Regions from separate parts of the Clostridium sp. RTP31139st1_H3_RTP31139_211217 genome, predicted to be linked through region 2. Evidence: riboswitches for the same ligand, from Rfam matches in the RefSeq annotation. Region 2 holds a riboswitch; the other holds the start of a gene.

Region 1 (7,938 bases), on a different contig from region 2:
CTATTTCATTATCTTCAACTATATCTATAAAATCCTTTAAAAATAATTCCTGTTCATCCATTCTACTTGCACCTTCTAAATTCTTTCCTAAGTGCCAGTCTCCAGTATGTAGTATTCTCAAAACATAACCTCCTCTTATAATTAACTCATTATTAATTATTCCTATTATTTAATTATAACAAAAAAGATGATACATTTCTGCATCATCCCTTTTTACTTTCATCTATTTAACTTCTTTGCACCAGCTAGAAGATATTCTTGAATTATCTATATAGCCTAAATAACTATGTCCAACTTGTACTTCTCTTCCATCATATTTATTGATTTGATCCTTATTTAATTTCTCAACTCTTTCATCACTAGATAGGTATACATCCTTACTAAAAATATATTTCTTATCCTTACAAAATATCATAGTTTGTCACCTCGAATATTTATTTATTACAAATATATTATACACCCTTTTACTTATATACCCATCTAAGTTGTAATTTTCTAATTTCTGAATAATTTTATTCATATTTTTTACAATTATGCATTTTACAGAAAAATTAGAATAATTACTCTAATTACTCAATAAAAAACTTCTTAATGTATTTAATTTTAATATTATATAAGCAATAATACTTCCAACTATAGAGCTTATTGAAAATGGAATAATGTAAACAAATAAAGCAACTTCCTTTCCTAAAACAAAGGCTGCCAATGGATATGCTAGCAATGCACCTATTATTCCAGTTCCAATCACTTCTCCAACAACAGCTATCTCTACTTTTTTAAACTTTTTATATAATATAGCAGCTAAAAATACTCCAACCATACTTCCTGGAAAAGCTAATATACTTCCCGTTCCTAATATATTTCTTAATAATGATGATACAAAAGCACACGAAATCCCATATGCAGGTCCTAATGTAACTGCCGCAATTACATTTATCAAATGTTGTATTGGCGCCACCTTTGCTCCTAATACTGGAATAGACAATGATCCTAATATAGTCGCTAAAGCTATTAATATTCCGCATATAACTAATCTTTTCGTTGCGTCTTTACTTTTAGTTAATTCCATATATAATTCCCCTAAATACTTTTTTATCAATTTTGTTATTCACTAATTTTCTTTACCCATTTTTCACATTCTAATCTTATATCATTAGCTTTTAATATTGCTGAAACAACAGCATATCCATCAATATTATATTGCTTTAATTTATCAATATTATCTAAAGTTAAACCTCCAATTGCTACAATTGGTAAATTGACTTCTTTCTTAATTTCACTTAACCTATCAACTGTTACACTTTTTGCATCTAATTTTGTTGTAGTTGTAAACATAGCTCCAACCCCAAGATAATCTGCTCCATTTTCTTTAGCCCTTATAGCTTCTTCTACTGTTCTTGCAGATACACCAATAATTTTATCTTTTCCAGTAAGCTTTCTAACTTTATCTACTGGTATATCACTTTGTCCAACATGAACGCCATCAGCATCACAAAGCATTGCAATATCAACTCTATCATTAATAATAAATTTCACATTATATTTTTTAGTTAAATTTCTAAGCTTCATTGCCTTGTCTAAGAATTCCTTACCACTAGCATTTTTTTCTCTTAATTGAAGCATCGTTACTCCACCCTTTAATGCTTCTTCAATACAATTATAAAAATCTCTTCCTTTTAAAATATCTGAATCTGTTACTAAATAAAGTTTTAAATCTTTCATTTTTATCACCTTTTTTCTAATATTTATGCTGCAATATCTTTAACATTAGCTATTTTTTTAAATCTCTCTAAAGGAATTATAGATAAAAGCATTATACATAAAATACCTTCAACTCCAGCACTAGTAAAATTATATAAGAATGAATAAAGATAAGTATTCATCCCTTCCGGTGCAAACTCTGCAAAAAATACTACACCTGAAACAAAATAAGAAAATACACTTAAAGTAACTGCAAATAACCCTCCTAAAATCACCTTATATTTCTTATCACTACCAAAAACACATGTAAAACCTAAAGCCATTGGCCCAAACAAACAATCTAAGAAAAATTGAACTGGATGTATTACATATGCTCCATTTAATAATGATAAAAAACCCCATATTAATCCACCTGTTATACCTGCAGTTCTACCATATAATAATGAAAGTATCATTATTGGTAACATAGAAAATAAAGTTATTCCACCACCTTGAGGATATTTTACAAACTGAATTAAACTAAGCATAAATGATAGTCCACTCATCATTGCAATTACTACCATTTTCTTTGTTGTTATAGGATTTCTTTTTAAATCCCTAAAATAAAATGCAAATAATATTGCTGATATTATCGCTATAAAAATAACCATATTACTTACCTCATCTTAAAATAAATTTTATCTCATGGTTGGTCATTGTAACACTCAACCTAAAACTAAAAATTCAGTTTATTTATTTGCCATATTCCAAAACTCCATTTCATAAAGACTAGATTTTATAAATATGTCCTTTAGCTTTTCCTTTTTTACTTCTGATATGTCCTTACATATATCATCTATATAATCAATCCACTCTTGTGCACATTCCCTAAACTCATTTGATGCATATCCTTCTATCCATGGAGCATAAAAATTATCTTTTAAGTTTTCCTTATATGTTTCATATAAGTGCTTCCCAATATAATAATAACTCCAAGTACATGGCATTATAGTCATTGCAATATCCTTTGAATCACCTTTTAATGCAATTCCAAGCATGTAATTTGTATAACTTTCAGTTGTTAATTCACTTTTATAAGCTTCTACCTCTTCTGTACTTAATCCAAAGTCTTTTAAGTAATTAACATGAACTGCAGTCTCATCATCTAATACTCCTTTTATGGATTCATGATAAAACTTCATTTCCTTCATAGTTTCTGCTTTAACTAATCCCATAGCAAAAACCTTAGCATAGTCCTTTAAATATAAATAATCTTGAATTAAATAATTTTTAAACTTTTCTTTATCTAAAGTTCCTTCTCCTATTCCTTTAACAAAGGGATGCTCTAAATATCCATCCCAAATTTTCTTAACTTCACTAAATAAAACTTCTGAAAATTTCATATTATTCAACCCTTCCATATTCTTTTAATTTATCACTATTCATTTCATAAATATTGTTCATAAGTTCTTCCTTGAAGCTTCCTATTGCAATATTATTTCTATCGCTTAATTCACCACTTACTCCCATTGTAAGTACCCCAATTGCAACAGCTTCTATCTTACTAACTTTTTCATCAGACTTAATAAGAGAATCATAAGCTCCTAAATAGCTTCCTATTAAGCTTCCTGTCATACACCCTGTACCAGTTACACTTTTTAACTTTGGTGTTCCATTAAATATCTTTATAACCCTATTTCCATCACTAATAAAATCAACTTTTCCAGTTGCAACTACCACACATCCAAGCTTTATAGCCACTCTTTTTACTACTTCAGATATATCTTCACCATCATCAAAGGAATCAACGCCTTGTCCCCTTACATCAAGTCCACCTATAAACTTTATTTCAGCTATATTTCCTTTAACAACATCAAATTTAATTTCATTTAATAGTTTATTTGTAAAGTTTGTTCTTGTCTTTGTTGCAAAAACACCTACTGGATCTAATACAACAGGCTTATTAAATTTATTAGCTGCTTTTCCTGCTTTAACAAATAAATCTAATCTACTTGAATTCATAGTTCCAATATTAATTACTACTGAACTAGCAACACTAATTATCTCTTCAACTTCTTCATCAGAATAACTCATTAAAGGGCTTGCCCCTAAAGCTAATGTTATATTTGCACAATCATTTATTGTTACTTCATTTGTATAATGTAATACTAAAGGATTTATTTCTTTAACTTTATTTATTAATTCAAACATTACTTCTTCTCCTTATCTAAGTCTTAGTCTTCAAATTTATAAAAATGATTTACAGGTCCAACACCTTTGCCTATATCAAAGCTATGTCTTATTGCTTCTGTTATATACTCTTTGCTTAACTTAACAGCCTCCACTATGTCATATCCTAATGCTAAGTGCGACGTTATTGCTGATGATAAAGTACATCCTGTTCCATGAGTATTTTTTCTATCTAGTCTTTCTTGTTTATAAATTTCAAATGTATCATTTCCTATTAATACATCAACTGCATCACCTTCAAGATGTCCACCTTTCATTAACACATACTTAGGTCCTAATTCTAAGATCCTTTTTCCTACCTCTCTCATATCATCAAGGTTATTTATTTTCATTCCTGTAATTTCTTCTGCTTCTGGTGTATTTGGAGTTATTATATAAGCCATTGGTATAAGCTCTTCAATTAAGCTTTTCTTTGCTTCTGGTTTTAATAATGAATATCCACTTTTAGATATCATAACTGGGTCTACTATTAAATACTTAGGATTATATTTCTTTAATGTATTTACAATTGTTTGAACAATTTCTGCACTTGATACCATTCCTATCTTTACAGCCGCTGGTTCTATATCTTCAAAAACTACATTTATTTGACTTTCTATTATTTCTTTACTTAAATCTTCAACAAGAAAAACTCCTTGTGTATTTTGTGCTGTTATTGCCGTAATAACACTCATTCCATAAGTTCCTATTGCACTAAACGTTTTTAAATCTGCTTGTACACCTGCTCCTCCTGATGAATCTGATCCTGCAATGGTTAATGTGGGTATTTTGTAATTTCTCATATTTCTTCTCCTTTTTAATTTTTAATTTTTCCCAATAAAAAAAGCTATATCCCAACTGGAATATAGCGTTATAATTACAAATAATATATTTACTTTTACTACAAATTATTTAAACTTATACTATGATAAAGTTTAAAAATTACCTTGTAGATTATTTAAAGTATACATTAATAAGCTTTCCTACGCTGGCACTATCCAGATCAGGTACAAGGGTTAATAATTTCTTATCTCTCAGCCTTAATTGGCACCCCTAGCATTTTATATAGTTCTTTATATCCATATTATATAGCATTGTAATTTTTTGTCAACATTTTCTAATATAAATTCTTCTATTTTTTGTCATACTAACTAAAGAAAGTAGATTTTCTAAAGCTACTTAATAAGTTTAATGTTTAGATAAGAAGTTTTCTTAAAAATATTAATATTTTTTGTTATAAATGAAACTGGATTCCTTTCAGTCGCTGAGTACACTAAAGTGTACCTTCAACTTGCTAAATTAAAATTTGGAGTTTCAGGCAAGTTCGATTAACTAAATTAAAATTTAGAATCCTCTTTAAGGAAACTCGACTCCTTTCAGTCGCTGAGTAAGTTCGATTAACTAAATTAAAATTTAGAATCTCACTTAGTCTTGCATTTTTCGCTTTGGTTTATTATTATATAATGTAATATCTAATTCAGCTTAATTAAACTTTTAAAGTTTATTTAGCTCATCTTACCTATTGGACAGTAAGTTAAAGATATTTTATAAAAGTTTAAAACATAAGGAGGTTTTTTATATGTCAAGAAGAGCAGCATTTTTTGATATTGACGGCACAATCTACAGAGAAGGACTTATTACTGAGGTCTTTAAAAAAATAATTAAATATGACCTAGTTGATGAAAATAAGTGGTATAAAGAAGTAAAACCTGCTTATATTAACTGGGATAAAAGACAAGGCGATTATGATACTTATCTTTTAAAAATGGTAGATGTCTACACTGAAGCAATTAAAGGATTAGATAAATATCATATAGACTATATTGCTAAAAAAGTTATTGAACAAAAAGGTGATAGAGTTTATACATTTTCTAGAGAAAGAATTAAATGGCATAAAGAGCAAGGAGATATTGTAATTGCTATTTCAGGTTCTCCTATAGAATTGGTAAGAGAAATGTCATTAAAATATCATATGGATGATTATAGAGGTACAATCTATGAATTAGATAAAGATAATAAATATAATGGCTATATTACTCCTATGTGGGATTCAGAAAGTAAAGAAAAGGCAATTAAAGAATTATGCAAGAAGTATGATATTGATTTAAGTCAAAGTTATGCTTATGGTGATACTGCTGGTGATTTTACTATGTTTAAAAATGTAGGTATCCCATATGCTATGAACCCAACACGTGAACTTATTTCTAAAATTATGGATGATGAAGAAATTAAAAAGAAAATAAATATAATCGTTGAAAGAAAAGATGTAACTTACAAATTAGATGTAAATTGTCTTTCTCTTATTTAACATAATATAAAAATTTAAAGGTGGTTAATTTAAAAAGTTAACCACCTTTAATTTACTTAATTTTTACTATTTTACTTTCATAGGCCTTTAAATTAATATTATTAAAAATTTTACCTTCTGCGGTGTGGTTCATAATGAAGTAATGCTCTTCATCATTTACTTTTCTCTTAACTACTTCAACACCCTTAGGTGATTCTATAGCTTCTATATCAGCTTCTACTATAATTTTTTTAGCTATTAAGTCCATAATATTATTATCTACACCAGTACCTATATAATAAGCTTCACCATTTTTATATTTGTTTAAAGTTATAGCTGATAATTCATTATAAAACTCATCATCATACATAAATAGACTTTCTGCAGTAGTAGTTTTTAGCATATCTCTAAATACAGTTCCACTACCTTCAACTCCATTAAATTCATTTATCCCCTTAACATTAACCTTTTGACCTTCTTGAAGAGATTCTATTTCTTCAACAAAGCCACCTATTAAATCAGTGTAAAAACTTGGATTTAACTGCCCTAATGTTAAATTATTATAGTAATCTTTAATTGCAGTTCTAAAACTAAATACTACTTTACCACCATTTTTAACAAACTCTCTAATTCTTTCTTGAACTTCAGATTTAAATACAATCATTGTTGGTATTAATAAAACTTTATACTCACTAAAATCTAGATATGATGGAATGACATCAATATTAACATTATTTTCATAGAAAGGTCTATATAATCTATATACTTCATTTTTATAATCCATTAAAAAGCTTTGTCTTTGAATTCTAAATGATGCCATAGATTCATAATCATAAATTACTGCTATTTCTGATTTTATTTCACTATTTATAACATCTTCATTTTCTTTCATATTATTGAAAAAATCTTGAACCTCATAAAATTTTCTTCTTTTTTGATTATCCTGATCTATTATTCCATAGCAATATTGTTCAGCTCCTTGTGTTGCGCCTCTATATCTAAAATACATAAGAGAATTGCATCCATGAGCCATTGCTTGATAAGACCACATTTTAGCTTGATTTGGTCTTGGTAAATAACCAATAACATCATGTCCTTGTGCTCCCATTATAGCTTCTGTAATCCAAAAATTTTGTCTTTTAGCCCCCCTCATAAAATCTAAGCCACAAGCAATTTCATGTGCAGGAATTGGCTCCCTTTGCCCTCCCCACACAGGATAATTATTATATGCAACTACATCTAGGTATTTTGCAACTTTTGAAAAATCAAAGCTCTTATCAAAATATCCACCTGAAAAGTCATGAATTATAACAGAATCTTCGCCTAATATTTCTTTTAAAATATCTATTTGCAATTTTGCATAATTTTCAACACTTACGCTTCTAAACCTTTCCCATTCCATCCTAAGGCTTGGATTATGAGTAGTTATTGTCTTTGCTGGAACTGGTATTTCATCAAAATCATTGTAAGTTTGCGACCAAAATCTTGTTCCCCATATTTCATTTAATTTATTTATATCATTATTATAATTTTTTCTTAAATAATCTCTAAATGCATTTTTACATTCATTACAGAAACATACATCGCTACCTTCATGACCAAATTCATTATCTATTTGCCATGCAACTATTCCTTCTTCATCTTTAAAATGATTTGCAAGTTCTTTAATTATAATTTTACTATATTTATGATAAGTTTTACTATTAAAACAATATTGTCTTCTTCCACCAAAAACTCTCTTA
Region 2 (7,938 bases):
ATACAGAAATTGCAACTGCATCTACTCCACAATCTATAGATTCTTCAATATCTGATATAACAGCCCTATTCCATGCCATTATACTTTTTCTATTATTATTTCTTTTAACAATTTGCTTAATTGCCTTTTTTTCATCTCCACCCATTGTAGGAATTCCAACTTCTAATTGATCTACCCCAAGATCACTTAGCATATCTGCAATAACAACCTTCTCTTCATTTGCAAAAACAACTCCAGCTGTTTGTTCCCCATCCCTAAGAGTAGTATCTACTATATAGATTTCCCTATTATCACTATCAAATCTAATAGCCATTTTTTTGCCCCCTTTAAATTTATATATAGTTAGATATAGTTGTATATAAAAAATAGGGGTTTTGCCCCAATTATTACAACTATATCTTTATTTTACCATTTTATCATATCCAAAATTTTTCCACAATGTTTTTTTCTAAAAATTGCAAGTTTTATATTTTTAAATTCATTTTAAAAGACTATTTTTACTCTTTTAATGATTGAAGTTTTAATTTTTGCAATTATTTTATCTTTTCTTTCATTTTATGTTAAATGCCTCTAAGGTTGCTACTATATTAATAGTATCCTTAAAGGCATTTATAAAGTGAATTCTTAGCTTAATATTGAGTTTTAACTGAGTATTAAGGTTAGAATTCGTTATCTAGGAAGCGTCAATTGTTATCTCTGCATAGATAGAAGTATTATAATGGCTAGTCACAACTAAATCACATTACATCATAGTTATTTTTATATCTTCCTGTATGTGATCTCCTATCTAACCTTTCCTCATACTTTCCAGGCCCAAACCTTTCATCCAAACTCAAATATCCTGTAACTCTTGATACCCCTTGAATATTTCTACTATTGCATTTTGGACATTTACTTAAATTGCTTTCAATACTTGTTCCACATTCTTTGCAATATCTAATATGAAAATTAATTCCTATATAACTTATATTAGTATTTGTATAAGCATATTTTATTATATCCATAATTACTTCAGGTGATGGAGAGTCATCTACTTCAATATAAGAAATATGACCTGCATTACAAAGCTTGTGATATGGAGCCTCAATATCTATTTTTTCTTTTATTGATATGTTATAACTTACAGGAATATGAAAACTATTTGTGTAGTAATCTTTATCTGTTACTCCTTTTATTACTCCATATACTTTTTTATCCTGCTTTATAAACTTTCCTGATAACCCTTCAGCTGGTGTTGCATAACAACTCCAATTAAGATGTGTCTCTTCAATTAATTTATCTGTATAATTTCTAATGAACTCAATTATTTCTAACCCTAACTTTCTAGCTTCTTTAGATTCTCCATGATGACATCCAATTAAAGCAGTTAAAGTTTCAGCAAGGCCTATAAATCCTATAGCCCATGTACCTTGTTTAAGAATTGGTTCAATAGAATCATCTTGTGACAATCCTTCCGAACCTTTCATTAATCCTTGACCTGCAACAAATGGCAAATCTTTAACTCTTAATTGCTTTAAAACGCCATATCTATGAAGCAATGCTTCTTTTGCTAAAATTAATCGTTCTTGTAATATTTCAAAAAATTTATCAATATTTTTATTAGCTTCTATCCCTATTCTAGGTAGGTTAATAGTTATTGGAGCTATATTACCTCTTCCTTTACATCCTGGCTCTCCATTAACATTTTTCATCAAATAAGTACGACATCCCATGGTTGCTGGAAGATATCCTTTATCATAATATTCCTTATTAAAATCAGCATCTATATTCATAAATGTTGGATTCATTCTTCTTGATGCAACCTCACAAGCAATCTTAAATAAATAGTAATATGGATCATTTGGCTCTCTATTAACGTCTTCTTTAACTCTAAATATTATATTAGGAAATATCGGTTGCTCTCCTTTTCCCAATCCCTTTTCATATTCTTTTAAAAAGATTTCACAAACTAATGCAGCATCTTTAGAATTTGGTATTCCTAAATTTATAGAAGAAAATGGAACCTGAGATCCTGCACGTGAATGCATAGTATTTAAATTATATACAACACCTTGCATAGCCTGATGGATTCTATACTTTAATTTTTCCTCTACTAAATTTTCAAATTCTTCTTTAATTCCATATTGTATTAATTCTTTTCTTATTTCTTCTCTTGTTGGCTCAACAAATTGAGCCATATCATTATCAAAATCTGGATGAGACTGTCCCCCAAACATATCATTTTGAGTTGATTGCAATAATATACAAGACAATTCTGCTGCAGACTCTATACGTTTAGGTGGTTTTATAGTGCCGTATCCAGTATTAAACCCCTTGCTTAATACCTCTCCTGTAGGGATATGCAAACAATTTGTTGTTAAATTATACGAATCAAGATCATGGAAATAAACCTCTCCAACTTCATGAGCCTTTGCCAGATATTTAGGCATATTATAAAGATTATGCCATTTATTAGACTCAGAAGCTATTCTTAATAATTTAGAGCTGAAATTATTTCCAACATTCGCATTATCCCTATCTGTTTCAATGCCTATATTTTTAATAGCTTTCATCAAATCTGACTTTATATCTCTAACCCTAGTTCGCTCTCTCCTATAAGAAGAATATGCTCTTTGAATATTTATATGTCCGCTATCAATTAATGCTTTCTCTACTAAGTTTTGTACTTCCTCTACTGATACTTTTTCCTTTTTAGACTCTTCTATATACTGAATAACCCTTTGAATGCAAACTAGAACTTCACTTTCTCTTAATTGTTCCCCAACTTCATCGCTTGCTTTTTTTATTGCATTGCCAATTTTATCAGTATTAAATTTAACTTCTCTGCCATCTCTTTTTACCACATATAGCACTTTATTCGCCTCCTACACACAATATATTGTGTATATTTTAACTCTCATATACATTCTATCTCTTTTGGAATTATATGTAAATAGTTTTTAATTATATATATTTTTTAACTTTACCTAATAAATTTTTATGAAATTGTATAACCTTATCAATAGTGATAATATTACACTTATCACTATTGATAATATTATCTAATATGATATACTAAAAATATACAATAAATTATCGGAGGATTTTTTATATGCAAAAAATTGCTTTAATTACAGATAGCGCTTGCGATCTTGATTTAAATACATTAAGAGAAAATAACGTTAATTTATTACCACTTAGAATAATCTACTCTAGTGGTGATTATAGAGATAGAATAGATATTTCACCATCTGAAGTTTATGAGAACTTGGAAAAAGAAATTCCTACAACATCTTTGCCAAGTGCTAAGGAAACTGAAGAAATCTTAAATAAATTAGAAGAAGAAGGATATACACATGTTATTTGTATTTCTATTTCAAGCGGTCTTTCTGGAAGCTATAATGCTTTAAGATTAGCTTTAGAAGATCATCCTAAACTAACTTCTTTTGTTTATGACACAAAAATACTAGCTTATCCACAAGGAGAAATAGTTATAGAGGCTTCTAAGCTTATAAAAGAAGGTAAAAGTTTTGAAGAAATAGTAGAAGAACTTCCTAAAATTAGAGAAAGAGTTACTGGTTACTTTACAATTAGCACTTTAGAATATCTAAAAAAAGGTGGTAGAATAGGAAGACTTGCAGGAACTGTTGGTGAATTCTTAAATCTTAAACCTATAATAACTACTGACGAAAACGGAATTTACTATAACGTGGCTAAAGTAAGAGGTAGAAAACAATCTTTATCTAAAATGACTGAAATTTTAAAAGGTTATTTAGAAAAAGGAAAATGTGATGTAGCAGTTTTACATGCTGGCTGTGAAGAAGAAGCTACTAAATATATGGAATCTATAAAGTCATTACCAAATGTAGCTTCAATTAAAATCGCAGAAATAAGCCCTGCCCTTGGCGTGCATGGTGGGCCTGGATTAATGGGATTCTCTGTGAAAATGGAAAAATAAATAATGGGTGACTTTGATTTTAACAATCTAGAAGATATTAAAGCTGAGGAAAAAAGACTACATGATGAGTATAAAGCTAAGCTTGCTGAACTAAAAAAAGTACAAAAAGAAAAAGAAGCTGTTGGTCAGGTTTTTACAAAAGGCTTATTGCCCATCTATGTACTTCATATATTAAAATCTGGCCCTACAAATGGTAATGAAATCTCTACAAAAGTTTCAGAAAGAACCAATGGACTTTGGACTCCTAGTACCGGTGGAATATATCCTTTATTAAAAAAATTAGAGAAAGAAGGATTAGTAGTAGGAAAATGGGATGATCCAAAAAAGAAATTTCAAAAATTTTATTCATTAACTCCATTAGGTGAAAAGGAATTTGATAATAGAAAAAAATTGCTTAAACATAAAATTGAAGAATCTTTAAAAGTCTTTCAAATAGTTTATAAAGACTTATATTTATAAAAATACATCCAAGAATATTCTTGGATGTATTTTTATTATATTTTAGGGTAAACTAATAAAAATTTATTTAGGATGGTGTATTATCATGAAAGGAATGATATTAGATTATACAGGCAATGATGCCTTCATATTATTAGAGGATGATTCTGTTATAACTATGCCACTAACTTCATTTGAAACTATCATGCCCATAGGTACTAATATAAGTTTAACAAATTTATTTAATAAATCTTCTAATACAAATTATAAGTCCTCTCAAATGCTTAATAAGACCGTTGACTTTTTGTAAATTTATGGCTAAAATATATGTTATATAAAGTTGCTAGGGGTGCCCCAAGGCTGAGAGATGACTTTTTCATCAACCCTTTTAACCTGATCTGGATAATTCCAGCGTAGGAAAGCCATTATAGAATAAATTATGTATATTCTAATGCCTAGGTACCTCTTACGCAAATAAGGAGGTATTTTTTTATGTCAAATTTTCTAGCAACACTTGGAGAAAATTTCAAAACTATTTTTAGCAGTCCATTAACATTAATCACATTAATTGGCTGTGCAATTTTATTAATTGCTTTTATTAAATTTAAATCATTAAAATTTAATTCAAAGTTAATAGCGCGAATAGGACTAGCTATTGCTTTAGCATTTATCTTAGACATGATAAAGATTTATTCCCTACCTAATGGTGGTGGAAGCATTTCTTTAGGTAGTATGATTCCAATAATCATTATTTCATTTGTTTATGGTCCTTCTATTGGACTATTTACAGGTTTCCTTTTCGGATTATTCAAATTAATACTGGATCCATATATATTAAATCCTATTCAAGTATTATTTGATTATCCTTTACCATTTATGGCTGTTGGAGTTGCCGGATTCTTTAAAAATAAATACTTAGGCGCAAGCATCGGTATGCTACTACGCTTTATTTCACATTTTATTTCAGGCGTAGTTTTCTTTGGTTCATATGCCCCAGAAGGTATATCTCCAATTATTTACTCATTAAGCGTTAACGGTCTAGCAGTAGGTGGGGAATTAATGATTTGCTTAGTTTTACTTGCATTCTTACCTGTAGAAAGACTAGTTAAAATGCTTAAATCTAATATAGCAACAATTTAGTAGTTAATAATTTTAAGTTAATAATTAAAAAATAAAGTCTGCCTAGGCAGACTTTAAAATATATTATTAGAAACTCCCCAAGGAGTTTTATCCTAAAACTATTAACTATTAACTATTAATTCTTAACTCCTATTACCATCCTTTAGGTTTACTTTCTAATACCTCTATATTCCATTCCTTAAATTCATTAACTGCAGAAACATAATATTTATCTTCTGTATTTTCTTTTTTATTTTTTACAGTAATTAATGTTTTAAAATTGCTACTATCATACCCTCTATTTTTTACAGTAATAACCATATCAAAATCTGCTTCGTTATTTTTCACTAACTCAACATTTGGAATAATTTGTTTAGCTTTATCTAAAAAACTAATTATATCAGTAGAAAACACATATTTTAAACAATCAATATCTCCACTTATGTTTACTCCTACCTTATAATCATTTATATTTTCTGTTTTACTTACTTGTTGTAATATTTCTAAAATAGATTGATAATAAATATAATCAAAATCTCTAGGTTTTCTTATAAAAGATAAATTTTTAATTATTACTTCATCTAATCTTTTAGAAACTGAAAATGTATTACCATCATTATAAAAATTCCCATCTTCTGTTCCAACAACATAATAAAATTCTTTAACTTCATCACCTAAATCAAATTCAAACTTATAATCTGGATCTAAACTAGACTTATTTTCGCTTATCTTTGCCCTAGATAATATATTATAAATATCTCTAATGGCACTTGTTTCCGTTACTATAAATTTAAATCCTGTATCTCTTGTACTTTGTATACTAATTTGTTCTATATCACTTGAATTTAAATACTCGAAATAATCATTCTTCAATCCAAGTTTTTTTTCAACATTTTCTATAATTGTACACCCTGAAAAACCAAGTACAAACATTATTAAAAATGAACTTAAAATATATTTTTTTAATGCTCTTAACATTTGTATCTCCTTTTAATTTGTTAATTAAAATAATAGGAGAAGCATATGCTTCCCCTAATAAAGATAATTATAATACTTTATTCCAATATTAGCAATTTAATTTATTATATTAACCTTCAAATAAAATTTAGATATAATATCTAAGCACTATGTTCTTCATTATTGCATTGGGACAACAACTGTTGAATTTTTGAAATCATAAAACATTAACCAACAGCCCTCACTACGTCCTCCATTAGTATTTACCCAAGTTACAAAACCTGTTCTTCCATCGTAAGGCTGTTCATCCTTATCTTTCTTTCCTGGCACTCCATAAATAATATGTTTTAGGTTTCCTCTTGAATCGCACTTATATCCAAGCATAAAATATCCATATTTTTTAATGTATGGATAATAATTTAACATTGGATAATAAGCTAATGTATACTTATTATAATTAGACATATTACACATTTCATGTAAATCATGAATAGGTATTCTGTACCACTTCGTATACTTTAACTCATCTATGCTATTATAATCTCTTTCAAATCCATCAACTATTGATTCAAAATACTCTCCTATGCTTCCTCTTATCTTTCCATTTATCGGATCAAACTCTTTATTAGCTTCAATTTCTTCTTCATAATCTTCGAACTTACCCCTTAAGTTTTCCCTTGGTGTAATTTCTTCTATTATTTCATTTAAAGCCTCTTGTTTTACTTCGTGTACTTCTTGTACTTCTTGAACTTCTTGTATTTTAATTTCTTCTTTTGATTTTTCTTCTACTTTTTCTCTATCAACCTTTTCTTCAGTAGCTTTTTCTTCTACCTTAGAATCTTTAACTTCATTACTAGTAGATTTACTTTGGTTCTTCTTTAATTCTGGTTTTCTTTGTTCTTTCTTAGAATCCTTATCTGAAACTGATTTTATTACTCTAACATCTTTAGCTTTAACAATAATATAACTCTTCCAATTATCGCTAGGTTGTTGTCCATTTAAAAATCCGCACATCACAAAAATTGGAGTATTATTATTCATTTTAGCTATAGCAGTTCCACAAATCTTATCAAATTCTAAGTTTAACCCAGCAATATTTGATACATTATATTCCTTTGTTGCTTCACCTTTACCACTATCACTCACGTCTAAAGGACCCAAATTTACTATTTGCTTTGTATCCTTTTTACAACAAATAAGTAACATGTAGTATTTATCATCATCCTTTTTAAGATTTTGAGCATAGAAAGAAATTTTACATTTATCTCCTTTTGCTTCTATCTTAGAATATCCAGATAATGTCTTATCATCAGAGTTTGCATATCCTCGTTCGTCCTCCTGCAAAATTACGAAGTTTCTATACAATCTACTATTACTTGCCATTCTCTAGAACCCCCACTTTATATTAATTCCATATATTATATGTTCAACATTATAAAATATGTTATTATTTTTAAGTGGCTTACTTAATGACTTTATAGAGTTTA

What was found. A riboswitch is a leader RNA that binds a small molecule or an ion and turns the genes downstream of it on or off. The one in region 2 is predicted to bind thiamine pyrophosphate.
Region 1: another riboswitch for thiamine pyrophosphate. It lies ahead of thiD (bifunctional hydroxymethylpyrimidine kinase/phosphomethylpyrimidine kinase); the one in region 2 lies ahead of thiT (energy-coupled thiamine transporter ThiT).

What each region holds. Positions count from the first base shown of each region.
Region 1 is NZ_JBCOAB010000014.1:49,766-57,703, reverse strand. Features, by position in the region: gene ABUA17_RS08230 (exonuclease SbcCD subunit D) at 1-121, opposite strand, end outside; gene ABUA17_RS08225 (hypothetical protein) at 224-415, opposite strand; gene thiW (energy coupling factor transporter S component ThiW) at 566-1,069, opposite strand; gene thiE (thiamine phosphate synthase) at 1,105-1,722, opposite strand; gene thiT (energy-coupled thiamine transporter ThiT) at 1,746-2,351, opposite strand; gene tenA (thiaminase II) at 2,430-3,083, opposite strand; gene thiM (hydroxyethylthiazole kinase) at 3,085-3,891, opposite strand; gene thiD (bifunctional hydroxymethylpyrimidine kinase/phosphomethylpyrimidine kinase) at 3,915-4,712, opposite strand; TPP riboswitch at 4,873-4,974, opposite strand; gene ABUA17_RS08190 (HAD family hydrolase) at 5,489-6,217, shown strand; gene ABUA17_RS08185 (beta-galactosidase) at 6,270-7,938, opposite strand, start outside.
Region 2 is NZ_JBCOAB010000025.1:16,062-23,999, reverse strand. Features, by position in the region: gene nifV (homocitrate synthase) at 1-313, opposite strand, end outside; gene nrdD (anaerobic ribonucleoside-triphosphate reductase) at 738-2,852, opposite strand; gene ABUA17_RS11350 (DegV family protein) at 3,092-3,937, shown strand; gene ABUA17_RS11345 (PadR family transcriptional regulator) at 3,941-4,396, shown strand; gene ABUA17_RS11340 (hypothetical protein) at 4,482-4,685, shown strand; TPP riboswitch at 4,711-4,812, shown strand; gene thiT (energy-coupled thiamine transporter ThiT) at 4,868-5,515, shown strand; gene ABUA17_RS11330 (YhfM domain-containing protein) at 5,648-6,472, opposite strand; gene ABUA17_RS11325 (DUF7922 domain-containing protein) at 6,632-7,834, opposite strand.